One region of the Mesorhizobium sp. Root695 genome, then DNA from elsewhere that is predicted to be linked to it. Evidence: predicted binding sites of a transcription regulator. Region 1 holds the regulator's gene; each other region holds the start of a gene.
The links. Region 1 encodes LexA, which represses DNA repair genes until DNA is damaged. Its sites were predicted from a motif close to TGTTCNNNNTGTGTTCNG; they were not measured.
Positions count from the first base shown of each region.

Region 2: ASD99_RS25970 (helicase-related protein) is a predicted target of LexA. The motif match lies at 2,654-2,671, and genes of this name have one in related genera.
Region 3: recA (recombinase RecA) is a predicted target of LexA. The motif match lies at 1,911-1,928, and genes of this name have one in related genera.

Region 1 covers NZ_LMHO01000025.1:2,763-7,850, reverse strand. Annotated here, with positions in the region: gene kynU (kynureninase) at 1-940, shown strand, start outside; gene lexA (transcriptional repressor LexA) at 1,387-2,124, shown strand; gene ASD99_RS22560 (ComEC/Rec2 family competence protein) at 2,118-4,580, opposite strand; gene gltX (glutamate--tRNA ligase) at 4,683-5,088, shown strand, end outside.
Region 2 covers NZ_LMHO01000042.1:129,889-134,976, reverse strand. Annotated here, with positions in the region: gene ASD99_RS25970 (helicase-related protein) at 1-2,465, opposite strand, end outside; gene phbB (acetoacetyl-CoA reductase) at 3,180-3,905, opposite strand; gene ASD99_RS25960 (acetyl-CoA C-acetyltransferase) at 4,026-5,088, opposite strand, start outside.
Region 3 covers NZ_LMHO01000045.1:170,516-175,603, forward strand. Annotated here, with positions in the region: gene alaS (alanine--tRNA ligase) at 1-461, opposite strand, end outside; gene recA (recombinase RecA) at 756-1,853, opposite strand; gene ASD99_RS30015 (carbohydrate kinase family protein) at 2,135-3,079, shown strand; gene ASD99_RS30020 (pseudouridine-5'-phosphate glycosidase) at 3,155-4,072, shown strand; gene ASD99_RS30025 (TfoX/Sxy family protein) at 4,129-4,452, opposite strand; gene ASD99_RS30030 (GFA family protein) at 4,543-5,040, shown strand; gene sufA (Fe-S cluster assembly scaffold SufA) at 5,072-5,088, opposite strand, start outside.

The DNA.
Region 1 (5,088 bases):
CATCTACAAGGTGCTGCATGCGGCGCTGGAGATGCGGCCCGGCCGGTTGGCCATCGTCGCCGAGGGTGATAGTTTTCCCACCGACCTGTACATCGCCGAAGGCGTGGCCTCGACCCGGGATGGCGTCGTGCTGCGCCTCGCTGGCGTCGACGCGCCAACCATCGAAGAGCTGATCGACGAAAGCGTCGCGGTGGTGGTGGTCAACCACGTCAATTACAAATCGGGTGAACTGCGCGACATGGCGGCGCTGACGCGCAAGGCTCATGCGGCCGGAGCGCTGATCGTCTGGGATCTCTGCCACACCGCGGGCGCTCTGCCGGTCGAACTCGACCATGCAAATGCCGATTTCGCCATCGGCTGCACCTACAAGTACCTCAACGGCGGTCCGGGCGCGCCTGCCTTCATCTATGCCGCAAAGCGCCACCACGGCGATATCAGCCAGCCGCTCAGTGGCTGGTGGGGGCATGCGCGGCCCTTTGCCTTCGAACAGGGTTATGTTGCCGGCACCGGCATCCGCCGCTTTCTGTGCGGCACGCAGCCGGTCCTGTCGATGCGGGCGCTCAAAGGCGCGCTTGCCATCTGGAACGACGTCGACATGGCGGCATTGCGAAAGAAGAGCGTCGCGCTGACCGAACTGTTCATCCAGCTCGTCGAAGAGAAGTGCGGCGCCTATGGTCTCACGCTGGAGAGCACCCGCGACGCGACCAAGCGCGGCAGCCAAGTGTCGTTCCATAACGATCACGGCTATCAAATCATGCGGGCGCTGATCGAGCGTGGGGTGATCGGTGATTTCCGCGCGCCATCGACCATCCGTTTCGGCTTCACACCGCTCTATGTCGGCTACAAGGATGTGTGGCTGGCGGTCGAGGTGCTGGAAGACATTCTGCGCACGGGTGCATGGAAGGACCAGCGTTTCGCCGTCAAGGAGGCTGTCACCTGACGCAGCCCTTTCGACGATCTGTCGTCGCCGGCTCTCCCCAAGTCATATGACCGAGGGACGAATTTCCAGCTCGCAAATGCGTTCATTGCTGGGGGCCAGCGCCAGCCGCGATAATTAACCAAGGTTGGCATTTTGGCTTCGTTTCGTTCACTGCGAACGAACGCCCGAAAAGCTGAAATACCCACATTCGAGGGGCCTATCGACAGCTCATGCCAACACTGAGCTCGGCATGGACCACAGGCCATTAACCATAACAATTTCAATGCCAGAAAGCGCAACGTGACGGCAGACAGTCGTCAACGAGGCCCGTTTTCCAACACCGAAAAATTTCCGCCATCTTAACAAATTCATTAAACTTTAAACAGTTGCGGAACACAACTGGAACAGATAGTGTTTGTTCTGGGTTTGTTTTTCTGATTCTGATTTCCGGTACCTTGGGGGCCGCCATGCTGACGCGCAAGCAACACGAACTGCTGATGTTCATCCATGAACGCCTGAAGGAAAGCGGCATTCCGCCATCCTTCGACGAGATGAAGGAGGCGCTCAATCTTGCCTCCAAATCCGGGATTCACCGGCTAATCACAGCTCTAGAGGAGCGCGGCTTCATTCGGCGGCTGCCCAACCGGGCACGCGCGCTGGAAGTGTTGCGGCTGCCGGATTCGATCGCGCCCGGCCTCAACGCGGCAAAAAAGTTCTCGCCAAGCATTATCCAGGGCAGTCTTGGTCAAGGCGGCCTTGGCCGGCAGCTCAAGCCGGCGCCTTCGCGGATGTCTTCGGCCGGCAATGACGACGACGTGGTCTCCGCCATTTCGATCCCGGTGATGGGCCGCATCGCGGCAGGTGTGCCGATCGATGCCATCCAGCATCAGACGCATTCGATTTCTGTGCCGCCGGACATGATCATGGGCGGCGAGCACTATGCCCTTGAGGTCAAGGGCGACTCGATGATCGATGCCGGCATCTTCGACGGCGATACCGTCATAATCCGCAATGCCAATACGGCGAGCCCCGGCGAAATCATCGTGGCGCTGGTGGATGAAGAGGAAGCGACGCTGAAGCGGTTCCGCCGCAAGGGCGCCTCGATTGCTCTCGAAGCCGCCAATCCAGCCTATGAAACCCGTATTTTCGGCCCGGACAGGGTCAAGGTGCAAGGCAAGCTCGTCGGCCTGATCCGCCGCTACTGAGGTGGCTGCGGTTTAACCACTGGCTTCTCTGGTCCCTTGAAGGGCGGCAGTCCCCTCGCCTCGCGTGAGAATTTGCGTTGTACATGCCAGGGCCGGTAAGGCCTGTCCACCGCGAAGCTGACGGTTGCCGGCGTGGTCGCCGACTGGCGATCGAAGAAGATGGCAGCGCTGCCTTTGCGAGCCAGTTGTCGCTTGGTGATGACGAGAACCAGCGGATTGTGACAGGCGTCATAGGCCGTGGCGTCATTGACAACGATCAGCTCGGCAAAGCCGCAGGCTTTCCAGGTGTCTTTTCGGTCTTCGACATAGGCAATGATCGCACCGGACGTGTGCCTGGCCAGACAGACGCCCGAGGTGCAATAGAACGGCGATCCCGGCGGCAGTTCCGGGGCATCCGCGATCTCGAATTGCCCATCGCCCTTGTCGAACACCTCCGGCACGACGATGGTTTCGGATGTCAGTGCGCGTTTCCAGTTGTCGACGGTGAATTCGTTCGGCCGTGCGCGGCTGACGGCGAGCTCGCCGCCGCCGATCGGCAACGCAACCAGTCGGGCGTCCTCCGAGATCAGCACGTCGGGCGTGCGCGCATCCGAGACGGTCAGCAGGCCGGCAAGCGCAAAGGGAAGAGCCGCGAGCCGCAGCCGTGTCGTCGCCATCGTCGCGATGACCAGGGCAATCGCCACCAGCAGGACAGACTGCTGCGAAATCAATCCGACCCCATCGACAGGCGAACGCTCGGAGATCCACGCCGATATGGTGACCATCGCCGTCAGGCCCTCGCCCATCAGATACAAAAAAGGTCCATCGGCGCCAAAGGGCATCGTCAGTGCGCTGATCACGGCAAGCAGCATAACGACCGAGACAATCGGCATGATGGCCAGATTGGCAAACAGGCTGAGCGGCGACACGCGCTGAAAATGCCAGATGGCAAACAGCGCAGTGGCGCTGCCGGCGATGATCGAGGTCATGGCAAGGCCACCCGCCGCCAGCAGGAACTTTCGCGTCAGGAAGCCAGGTAAGGATCGCTTTGGCGGAGGCGGTCTGGTTTTCCCCGCGCGATGATCCGACCAGCCGGCATAGGCGCCGACCAGCGCGGCAGTCGCCGCGAACGACATCTGAAAACTTGGGCCGACCACTTCATGCGGCGACACCACGATGACGGCGATCGCCGAGATCGCCAGATTGCGCATGGTGAGTGCTGCCCGATCGAACAGCACGGCAATCAGCATCACTGCCAGCATGATGAAGCTGCGCTCGGCGGCAACCACGACGCCTGAGATGATGAGATAGGCGGCGATCGAAAGCAATGCCGCGGCGGCGGCATATTTCTTGACCGGACGGCGCGCGGAAAAGTCCGGGAACAGGGCGAAGGCACCGCGCAGCAAACCCATGATGGTGCCGGCGACCAGCGCCATGTGCAGCCCGGAGATGGAGATAATGTGGTAGATGCCGGTACGCCGCATCGCTTCATTGATTTCATCGGGAATGCCGGCGCGCACCCCGACGATCAGCGCAGCGGCGATCTCGCCTTCGGCGCCACCGACGCTGGCCCTGATATGATCGGCAATCGCTTCACGGGCATTTTCCACGCGAGAGGAAAGGCGGGCCGACAGCGGCATGTCGCCGTCATCAGTGACGACAAGCTTTGGATTGCCGAGAAAGAACCCGCTGCCGCCGATGCCTGCGAAATAACTGTCGAAGGAGAAGTCGTAGCTGTCCGGCCGCACCGGACCCGTCGGCGGCAACAGCTTGGCATATCCCGTGATCAGGGACCCGGCGGTTGTGTCTGCCGGGATCTTTCGTGCCGAAAGCCGCACCCGCTCGGGCGCATAGCGCAATTTCGGCCTTGCGGTCGACGTCACGTCGATGGTCAGCCGGACGCGACCGGTCTCCATCCGGTCGAGCGAGACAACCCGGCCGGTCACCTGCGTCGAGATTTCCGAACCCAGCATCTGTGTGCCTGCCCGCCATGTCTCGACCTTTGCAGCGAGCAGACCCAGCGCGCACAAAAGTGCCGCCATGAAGCACAGATGGGTCTTTGGCCAGGAACGCGAGACCCCCGCACATAGGGCGGCAAGGGCGACGACCGCGACGGGCTTGGCAAAGTCAGGCTCCGCCGCCAGCGAAAAGTAGCCGATCGCTCCGACTGCCAGACAGACCGGCACCAGCAGGAAAGCGATGCCTCGGTCGAGTTCCAGGCCAGCCGCAGTGGCTACGCTGTGGCGCAGGCGACGCAGTGAAATCCGGCCGATTCGCCGGCGCACGCGCACGACCCTGTCGGTTTCGGCAACTGGAATAGAGGCGGCGACATCCGCTTGTACGGGCGCTTTGCCGGGAGCCGGCACAAGGGGCGACGGCGGCGGCAGCGGGGCTGGCAGAGGCGCAAAGAGGGACCGTTCGCTGACGCCAATAGCGGCGTCCTCGCCCTGATCCGAGCCCCGGCTTCGTCCAGCCATCGGGTCTGCCCCTTGCGCCCTCGACACCCTATGCTACATGAACGCCGGGCGCGCGAAAGTCCGCGCGACAACACCCCGCTTCAGATGGTTTCCGAGAGTTCCATGTCCGACAAGGTCGTCACCCGTTTTGCCCCCTCGCCCACCGGCTACCTGCACATAGGCGGGGCGCGCACGGCGCTGTTCAACTGGCTGTATGCAAAGCACACCGGCGGCACGATGCTGCTGCGCATCGAGGACACCGACCGCGAACGCTCCAACGAAGCCGCCACCGCTGCCATTCTCGACGGACTTTCCTGGCTCGGCCTCAGCTGGGACGGCGAGCCGGTGTCGCAGTTCGAGCGTGCGCCGCGCCACCGCGAGGTGGCCGAGGAACTGGTGCGCATGGGCAAGGCCTATTATTGCTACGCGACGCCGGCCGAGTTGGAGGCAATGCGCGAGGCCGCCAGAGCCAAGGGCCTGCCGCCCCGCTATGACGGCCGCTGGCGTGACCGCGACCCCTCAGAGGCGC
Region 2 (5,088 bases), on a different contig from region 1:
TCGACGGCCGACTTCGGCTCGGCACGGTAGCCGAGACCTTTGAGGATCTCTTCCATGTCGTCCGCAGTGGCGCCGAGGATCGACATCATCGGCGGCGTCACCATGAAGGACTGGCCGTCATAGGCGCCGTCCGGGCGCTGGCCGAGGCCGGGCTTCCAGTTGGTCGCCGGGCGGATCAGGTCGGCCAGCCGTTCAAGGATGTCGATGCGCACGGCGCGGCGGCCGAGATTGCGGTAGCCGGCGAGCTTGTAGAAGGTCTTGTCGAAGGCCGGGTCGATGACCACCGAAGTCCGGCCGGAGGCGAGCGCATGGACCACGTCGCCAAAACCTGGCTTGTCCTTGCCGTCATTCTTCAGCGCCCACAGAAGCGTCACCAGTCCGGCAGGCGCCGGCTTGATCAGCGCCGGCACGAAGACATGGTAGGCGCCGAAGCGCACGCCGAGCCGGCGGAGTGCGGCGCGGCCTTCCTGGTCGAGCGACTTCATCTCCTCGGCGATGTCGCGGCGGTTTATGAGACCGAAATTCTCGACCAGCTGGAAGGCGATGCCACGGCCGATGCCGGAAATCTGGTCGGCATTCCTGAGGTCGACCAGCGGCTTCAGCAGCGACTCGATCTGGAAATTGACGAAACGCTCGGCACGCGCGGCGACCTTGTCGCGCGCCGGGCCGGTCAGTTGCTCGTCGGCCAGCAGCACCAGGCGCGGCTTCAGCGCGTCTTCGCCTGATACCAGTGTACCGATCGGCGCGCCGATCCAGCGCAGCGTGCCGTCCGAGCCAAGCGCGATGTCGCCATTGGCCGAGGCGCCGAAACGTTCGGCACGCGCCTCGAACTCGGCGGCCAGCGCCTTCTGGGCGGCGGTGCGCACCGCCTTGGCGTCTTCGCCGCCGGCGGTCTGGTCGGCGGTGAAGCGGAACCCTTGCAACTCGCCGACATGGTGGCCTTCGACAAGGACGGTTCCGGTAGGACTAATTTCGGCTTCAGGCATGGTATTTTCTCTAAGGCGCCGCATGAGGACGGAAGTCCTGCGGTCTACGAAGCGTTTCGTCAACCGCTCATGCAGCGCATCCGACAATCTGTCTTCGATTTCGCGCGTCTTTTCCTGCCAGTGTGCCTGATCGGCCAGCCAACCGGGCCGGTTCGACACGAATGTCCAGGTGCGGATCTGGGCAATGCGATGCGACAGCGTGTCGATATCGCCCTCGGTGGTGTCGGCGCGGCGCACCTGCTCGGCCATGTAATTCTCGTCGACATGGCCGTGGCGTGCGAGGTCCGTGTAGATCGAGGCAATGAGGTCGGCATGCTGGGCCGGCGCGATCTTGCGGTAGTCGGGCAGCGCGCAGGCTTCCCACAACAGCGCCACGCGCTTGGCATTGGTGGCGAGTGCACGGATGTCCTCGTCGCGCGACAGATGCTCGAGCGCCTGTGCGTCGACGGCAGGCAATGCCCGCGTCAGTCCCTCGACCGGGGCGTTGGTCTCGATCGAGCGCTTCAGAGCGTCGAGGCTGGCAAAGTCGAAATGCGCGGTGCGCCACTGCAGCACCTTCACCGGATCGAAATCATGGCTTTCGATCTTCTTGATCAGCTCCTCGTCCAGCGGGTCGACCTGGCCGGTGACGCCGAAGGTGCCGTCGCGCAGATGTCGGCCGGCGCGGCCGGCGATCTGGCCAAGCTCGGCCGCCGTCAGGTTGCGGTACTGGAAGCCATCGAACTTGCGGTTCTGGGCGAAGGCGACGTGGTCGAGATCGAGGTTGAGGCCCATGCCGATGGCGTCGGTGGCTATGAGATAGTCGACATCGCCGGACTGGAACAGCGCCACCTGGGCGTTGCGGGTGCGCGGCGAGAGCGCGCCGAGCACGACGGCGGCACCGCCTTGCTGGCGGCGGATGAGTTCGGCGATTGCGTAGACCTCGTCGGCGGAGAAGGCGACGATTGCCGTGCGTCGCGGCAGGCGGGTCAGCTTCTTGGAGCCGGCATAGGCAAGATGCGACAGCCTCGGCCGCGTCACCACCGAGACACCCCTCAGCAGGCGCTGCAGGATGCCGTGCATGGTGGCCGCACCCAGCAGCAACGTTTCCTGGCGGCCGCGCAGATGCAGGATGCGGTCCGTGAAGATGTGGCCGCGCTCGAGGTCGCCGGCGAGCTGCACCTCGTCGATGGCGACGAAGGCGGCGTCGGTCTCGCGCGGCATGGCCTCGACGGTGCAGACCGAATATTTGGCGCCGGCAGGCTGGATCTTTTCCTCGCCGGTGACCAACGCGACCTTGTGGGCGCCGACCTTTTCGCAGACGCGGGCGTAGACCTCACGTGCCAGCAACCTGAGCGGCAGGCCGATGATGCCGCTCTCGTGAGCCACCATGCGTTCGATGGCGAGATGAGTCTTGCCGGTGTTGGTCGGCCCCAGCACGGCGGTCACGTCGCGGCCCGACAGGATCAGCGGCTCGGTGTGTTTGGGCTGGATGTTCATTAACCTAGAATAAGGCTTCTGGGACCTGGAAATAAGGCTTCTGGCCTCTGGTTGTCGGGAGCGTGCCTCAAAGTGGCGCGTATGACAGGCGACACATAGGGATTTCGGGCGCGAAGCGAAAGCGGAATGTTCCGCTGACGGCCAGAAGGTGGTTTTGTCAAGCTCTCAACCGGCTGCGAATTAACAGATAGAACGAGTCTGGAACGAATCAGCGACGAATCAGTGACTCCTGCAGATTCAGCTTTTGTTCACGGCTACATGTGGATTTTGCGACCGCGGGTCTCACCACATGCTGAATCGCTGAACTGGCCCGTTTCATGCTAAGAGGGCCTTGCCGTTAATCTTTGCCGATGAACGATCTAGTGGCTTGGCGTGCCTCAGCCAAGATTATGAAATTGTTGACCTTTCTTAACCCGCGTTAAGGAATTGGCAGGCGATTCCGGCTGTCGCCGTTAACGTTCCGCTCAAAGCCGGAACGAATCGGCGACGAATCAGCGATGTCAGAATTTTCTTGGTTTGTTCACCCCAATATCTTGTGTTGTGAACAGCTTATCCACCTAGAATCCACAGGTTACGAAGTAGCTTTCGCACAGGGCAGCGGGTGGCTGTTAACCTCTGCGTGCCGGATTGGGTCACGTCGAAAAGACTGACCGGCAACGAAAGACGGGCCGGGTGTGCCGGCCCGTCGATCTCTCCGCCTACGCCGCCGCGTCGTCAGGCGAAGTATTGGCCGCCATTGGCTGTGATGGTCGAGCCGGTGATGAAGCCGGCATCTTCGGATGCGAGGAAGACGACGCAGCGCGCGATTTCTTCGGGTTCGCCGAGCCGGCCGACAGGGATCTGCGGAATGATGCGCTCGTTGAGCACCTTCTCGTCGATTGCCTTGACCATCTCGGTGGCGATGTAGCCGGGGCAGATGACGTTGACGGTGATGCCGGCGCGAGCCCCCTCCTGAGCGAGAGCTTTGCTGAAACCGATGTCGCCGGCCTTGGCGGCGGAATAGTTGACCTGGCCGGCCTGGCCTTTCTGGCCGTTGATCGAGGAGATGGTGATGACGCGGCCGAACTTGCGGTCGCGCATGCCGCTCCACAGCGGATGCGTCATGTTGAAGACGCCGGACAGGTTGGTGTCGATGACCTCTTTCCACTGCTCGCGGGTGATCTTGTGGAACATGGCGTCACGGGTGATGCCGGCATTGTTGACCAGCACCGAGACCGGGCCGAGATCGGCCTCGACTTGGCTGATGCCGGCGGCGCAGGCATCATAGTCGGCCACCGACCATTTGTAGACCGGAATGCCGGTCTCGGCGTTGAATTTCGCCGCCGCTTCGTCATTGCCGGCATAGTTCGCGGCAACCGAATAGCCGACGGTCTTCAACGCGATCGAGATCGCCGCGCCGATACCGCGCGATCCGCCTGTGACGATTGCTACCTTGGTCATATGCGCTCCTCCCTTTTTGGAGCGAATAGGGAGTAGCGAATAGCGGGTAGGGATTGATGTCCCGTTGCGCTGACGCCATTCTTCCCTATTCGCTACTCCCTATTCGCTATTCACTTCTCTTTAGAGCGCTTCCACGCACATGGCGACGCCCATGCCGCCGCCAATGCATAGGGTGGCCAGCCCCTTCTTGGCGCCGCGCCGGCGCATTTCGAAGACCAGCGTGTTGAAAACCCGGGCGCCTGAAGCGCCGATCGGGTGGCCGATGGCGATGGCGCCGCCATTGACGTTGACGATCGAGGGATCCCAGCCCATGTCCTTGTTGACGGCGCAGGCCTGGGCGGCAAAGGCCTCGTTGGCCTCGACCAGGTCGAGATCGCCGACCGACCAGCCGGCCTTTTCCAAGGCCTTGCGCGAGGCGGGAATAGGCCCGGTGCCCATGATCTGCGGATCGACGCCGGCGGTAGCCCAGGACACGATGCGCGCCAGCGGGGTGATGCCGCGCCTCACCGCTTCCGCTTCGCTCATCAGCAACGCGCCGGCGGCGCCGTCATTGATGCCGGAGGCGTTGGCGGCGGTCACCGTGCCGTCCTTGTCGAAGGCCGGCTTCAGCTTGGTCATGGCGTCGATCGTGGCGCCGTGGCGGATGTATTCGTCCTGGTCGACAATGGTGTCGCCCTTCTTGCCCTTGAGGGTGACGGCGACGATCTCGTCCTTGAACTTGCCGGCCTTCTGCGCGGCCTCGGCCTTGTTCTGCGAGGCCAACGCGAACTGGTCCTGATCGTCGCGGGTGATCTGGAACTGACGTGCGACGTTTTCGGCGGTGTTGCCCATGTGATAGCCGTTGAAGGCATCCCACAGCCCGTCCTTGATCATGGTGTCGATCAGCTTGAAGTCGCCCATCTTGACGCCGGCGCGCAGGTGCTGGGCATGCGTCGAAAGCGACATCGATTCCTGGCCGCCGGCGATGATCACCTTGGCATCGCCGGTGGCGATCTGCTGCATGCCGAGTGCAATGGCGCGCAGGCCCGAGCCGCAAACCTGATTGAGGCCCCAGGCGGTGGTCTCCTTGGGCAAGCCGGCATTGATCGATGCCTGGCGGGCCGGGTTCTGACCCTGAGCGGCGGTCAGCACCTGACCGAGGATGACCTCGTCGACCTCGCCTGGTTCGACACCGGCACGCGAT
Region 3 (5,088 bases), on a different contig from region 1:
ATGCGAATGATGCGGTCGTCGGAAAAGCCGGCGATCTTCTTCCAGAAGCCGGCAGCCTCGTCGTCCGTGTGATAGACGGTGACCAGCAACTTGTCCTTGTTCAGCCCGAATTCCTTGGTGATCAGGTTCCAGGCAAGCTCGATGGCGCGCTCCTTGAAATAGTCGCCAAAGGAGAAATTGCCGAGCATCTCGAAGAAGGTCAGGTGGCGCGCTGTGTAGCCGACATTGTCGAGGTCGTTGTGCTTGCCGCCGGCGCGAACGCTCTTCTGGGCGGTCGAGGCACGCGAATAGGGCCGCTTCTCAAGGCCGGTGAAGACGTTCTTGAACTGCACCATGCCGGCGTTGGTAAACATCAGCGTCGGATCGTTGCGCGGCACCAGCGGGCTCGACGCGACGATCTCGTGACCCTCCTTGCGGAAGTAGTCGAGAAATGTCGACCGGATTTCGTTCACGCCACTCATGAATGATGCCTTTTCGGAAGAGCCGCCGGCGAACCGGCGGAAATGGGCTCTGCGTTTTAGAAGATAGGACTTGGCCTTTTAGCCGCCGCGCTTCACCCTGTCCAGAAACACGGAAGTGGTCCAATCCGCAGCCTTTGCCAGCTGTTCGAACCGGCCTCGTTTCGCCGCCAAAACGCAAAACCGCCGGCCCAGGGCCGGCGGTTTCAAAACGCAATAACGCGGAACTCGATTACATAAGCCCGAGATAATAGAATGCGATTATGGCCGAACTCCGGCCGACATCGCGCGAGGCTGTCACATCGCGCCGGATTCCTCCTCGAACCCGTCGTCGCCACCTTCAGAACCACCATTCTCAAGGAACTTCTCGGCGATCAGCCCGGCATTCTGCCTGAGCGCCAGTTCGATCTCGCGCGCGGTGTCGGGGTTGTCGCGCAGGAACAGCTTGGCATTCTCGCGGCCCTGGCCGAGACGCTGCGAATTGTAGGAGAACCAGGCGCCCGACTTCTCGACCACGCCGGCCTTGACGCCAAGATCGACCAGTTCGCCAGTCTTGGACACGCCTTCACCATACATGATGTCGAACTCGACCACCTTGAAGGGCGGCGCCAGCTTGTTCTTGACCACCTTGACGCGGGTCTGGTTGCCGACGACCTCGTCGCGGTCCTTGACCGAGCCGATGCGGCGGATATCGAGGCGCACCGAAGCGTAGAATTTCAGCGCGTTGCCGCCGGTGGTGGTTTCGGGCGAACCGAACATGACGCCGATCTTCATGCGGATCTGGTTGATGAAGATGACCATGGTGTTGGAACGCGAGATCGAAGCGGTCAGCTTGCGCAGCGCCTGGCTCATCAGCCGGGCCTGCAGGCCGGGCAGTGAATCGCCCATCTCGCCTTCGATTTCGGCGCGTGGCGTCAGTGCCGCCACCGAATCGACCACCAGCACGTCGATGGCGCCGGAGCGCACCAGCGTGTCGCAGATTTCCAGCGCCTGCTCACCGGTGTCGGGCTGCGAGATCAGGAGGTTTTCCAGATCGACGCCAAGCTTGCGGGCATAGACCGGATCAAGCGCGTGCTCGGCATCGACGAAGGCGCAGATGCCGCCCTTCTTCTGGGCTTCGGCCACGGTGTGAAGGGCCAGCGTCGTCTTGCCCGAGCTTTCCGGCCCGTAGATCTCGACGATGCGGCCGCGCGGCAGGCCACCGACGCCAAGCGCGATGTCGAGGCCAAGCGAGCCGGTCGGCACCGTTTCGATCTCGACGACCTGCTCGTTCGCGCCGAGCCGCATGATCGAGCCCTTGCCGAAAGCCCGCTCGATTTGCGACAGCGCCGCATCCAGAGCCTTTGATTTGTCCACCGCTTTGTCCTCTACCAGCCGCAAAGAATTCTGAGCCATGATACATCACCCCTTGGTCGTCAATGAAGGCCGGACAATCCGTAATCCCTGCCAATTTGTACCTTTTTTGTTCTCGTTTGGCAAGAGGGATCAAATATCTGAAAAACAATCACTATCCGGATTTGTTCTTTTTTTGTCTCACGATCTCGCTCCACGATGCATCCCGCATTGGGCAAGACGGCTCGGCTGTTTCGATCTGCCGAATCGCTGCCTTGCATGCGAAGCTTCGCCAAGCAGCCTAGCGCTTGTGCGGCTGGAATAACAAAGGTCATATCGCCGGCATGCTGAAATCCGCGAAAATACTGGCTATAGGCGGCGCCCATATCGACCGGCGCGGCAAGGTGTCCGGCGCTTACGTGCCTGGCGCCTCCAATCCCGGCACGATGCGCGAGGATGTCGGTGGCGGCGTCTTCAACGCGCTGCGCAGTGCCGTGCACCGCGGCGTCTCAGCGTCGCTCATGTCGGTGCGTGGCGGCGATGCCGCTGCCGACACCGTTTCGCGAGCCATCGCCGAGGCAGGCATTGCGGACCTGTCGGCCGTGTTCCTTGACCGCCCCACGCCGAGCTATACGGCGCTGATCGACCGCGAGGGGGAGCTGATCGTCGGCTTTGCCGACATGGCGCTCTATGACCTGGCCTTTCCCAAGCAGATCAGGCGCTCCAAAGTCCGGGAGGTGATCGCTGCCGCCGATGCCGTCTTCTGCGACGCCAACCTGCCGACGGCGGCACTGGAACGGCTGATTCAGCTTGCCGCCGGAAAACCCGTCTTCGCCATTGCCGTTTCGCCGGCCAAGATCGTGCGCTTGAAGCCGGTGCTCGGCAATCTGGCCGTCGTCTTCATGAACCGGCGCGAAGCGGTCGCACTGGCAGCCCTGGACGCCACGACTTCCCCGCAAGACATCGTCGACGGGCTGAGACGCGCGGGGCTCAAGAGCGGCGTGGTGACGGCGGGCGGCGGCCCCATGCTGGGCTTCGATGAGGCCGGCGCCTTCTCGATCCTGCCGCCGCCGCCAAGAAAGGTCGCTGACGTCACCGGCGCCGGCGATGCGCTGGCGGGCGCAACGGTCGCCGCCTTGCTGCGCGGCCTGCCGTTGCGGGTGGCCCTGCGCGAAGGCATTGCCGCGGCGACGCTTGCCATCGAAAGCTCCAACGCCGTTCCCGAATTCACCACGGCAAGCTTCGCGGAAGCGCTGGCTCTTGTGCCGGAAGCGCAGGAAGTGGCATGAGACCGGCAAATTCTTAGTGCCGCAGTGTTGCCAAGCGTCCCGATGGACGCGCCGCACTCCGGATTGGAGATCGAGATGACCCCAGAGACCGCCCGCCCCTTCATCGACATCCACGCGCCGGTGGCGCAAGCCCTGGCCACTGGGCGGCCGGTGGTGGCGCTGGAAAGCACCATCATCACCCATGGCATGCCCTACCCCGACAATGGCGCCATGGCGGCCGATGTCGAAAAGATCATCACCGATGGCGGCGCCGTGCCGGCGACGATCGCCGTCGTCGGCGGCCGCATCAAGATCGGACTTTCGGACGGCGAGCGCGAATCGCTGGCGATGACGGGCGACGCCATGAAGCTGTCGCGCGCCGACCTCGGTTTTGCGGTAGCGCAAGGGCGCACCGGCGGCACCACGGTCGCCGCCACGATGATCGCGGCGCATATGGTCGGCATAAAAGTGTTCGCCACCGGCGGCATTGGAGGCGTGCACAAGGGTGCGGAAAAGAGCTTTGATATTTCCGCCGATCTCGACGAGTTGGCGCGCACGCCGGTCATCGTCGTGTCGGCCGGCGCCAAGGCTATCCTCGACATCGAAAAGACGCTGGAGGTGCTGGAGACGCGCGGCGTGCCGGTGATCGGCCATGGCTGCGAGACGATGCCGGCCTTCTGGTCGCGGCATTCGCCGTTCCGCGCGCCGCTGACCTTGCACGGACCGGAAGAGATCGCGCATTTCTACCAGACGAGGGCAGCGCTGGGGCTCGCCGGCGGCATGCTGATCGCCAATCCGGTGCCTGAGAACCACGAAATTCCCGCTGAAGAGATGGCCTCCTATATCGAAGCCGCGCAGAAGGCCGCCGAGGCGCTCAACGTGACCGGCAAGGCGGTGACGCCCTTCCTGCTGTCGAAAATCCTCGAACTGTCCGGTGGCAGGAGCCTTAAGACCAACATCGCGCTGGTCGAAAACAATGCGCGGCTGGCGGCGAGGATCGCGAAGGCGCTGTAGGGTGCTGCCGCCAAGGTCGGCGGGGGTGCTGTCCCTCGACCGTTCCGAATTGCCCGTCACTTCCCCGCGCGCCGCCCCGCCTCATAGGCCCGGCGCGCCCAGACAGTCATCTCGTCGGGGTCATCGAAAGCGCTGTCGGGAATGCTCCAGTAGGGCATGGAGACCAGCTTGCCGTGACGCGAGCCGGTATAGGTCCACTGCCGGCAACCGGCGGCTTCGAAGTCGGGCGCGCTTTGCTCGTCGGCCTTCAGCATCAATTCACCGCGCAGCACGATGGCGACGATGACACCGTCGAAATAGATGCCCTTGCCGCCGAACAGCTTGCGGATGCTGACTAGGCCAAGGCCTTTGAACAGTTCGGCGATGCGTTCATTGTCCATGCCGCGATCATGTCACCGGCATTTGGCCTTGTCATCGCCGCAACCAAAATCATGCTGACAGGTTGAGAGCCATCCATCGGAGTTTTTGTCATGCCGCTTTTGCTCAAAGGGTCCTGCCGCTGCAATGCCGTGCGTTTCGAGGTGGAGAGCCACACGCCGGCGCCATTCATGCTGTGCTATTGCTCGATCTGCCGCAAACAACAGGGCGGCGGCGGTTTTGCCATCAATCTCGGCGCCGACAGTGAGACGTTGAACATCAGAGGCAAAAGGAGCCTTGGCGTCTACCGGGCCAAGATCGAGGATGACGAACATCCGCAGTGCGAGATCTCGACCGGGGAGCGCAATTTCTGCAAGAAATGTGGATCAGCCCTTTGGCTCTACGACCCGACCTGGCCGGAGCTCGTGCATCCTTTCGCGTCGGCGATCGACAGCGACCTGCCCATTCCGCCAAGCAAGGTGCACCTGATGCTGAAATACAAGGCGAACTGGGTCGAACCCGATATCGGCAAAAGAGACAAGGCGTTCGACATCTATCCCGAGGAATCGATCGCCGACTGGCACAAGCGGACGGGCATGTGGGTGGAGTAGCCTTCTTCGCCCGTCGACGGGCGAAGGAAGATCAGGCCGAGGCGCGTG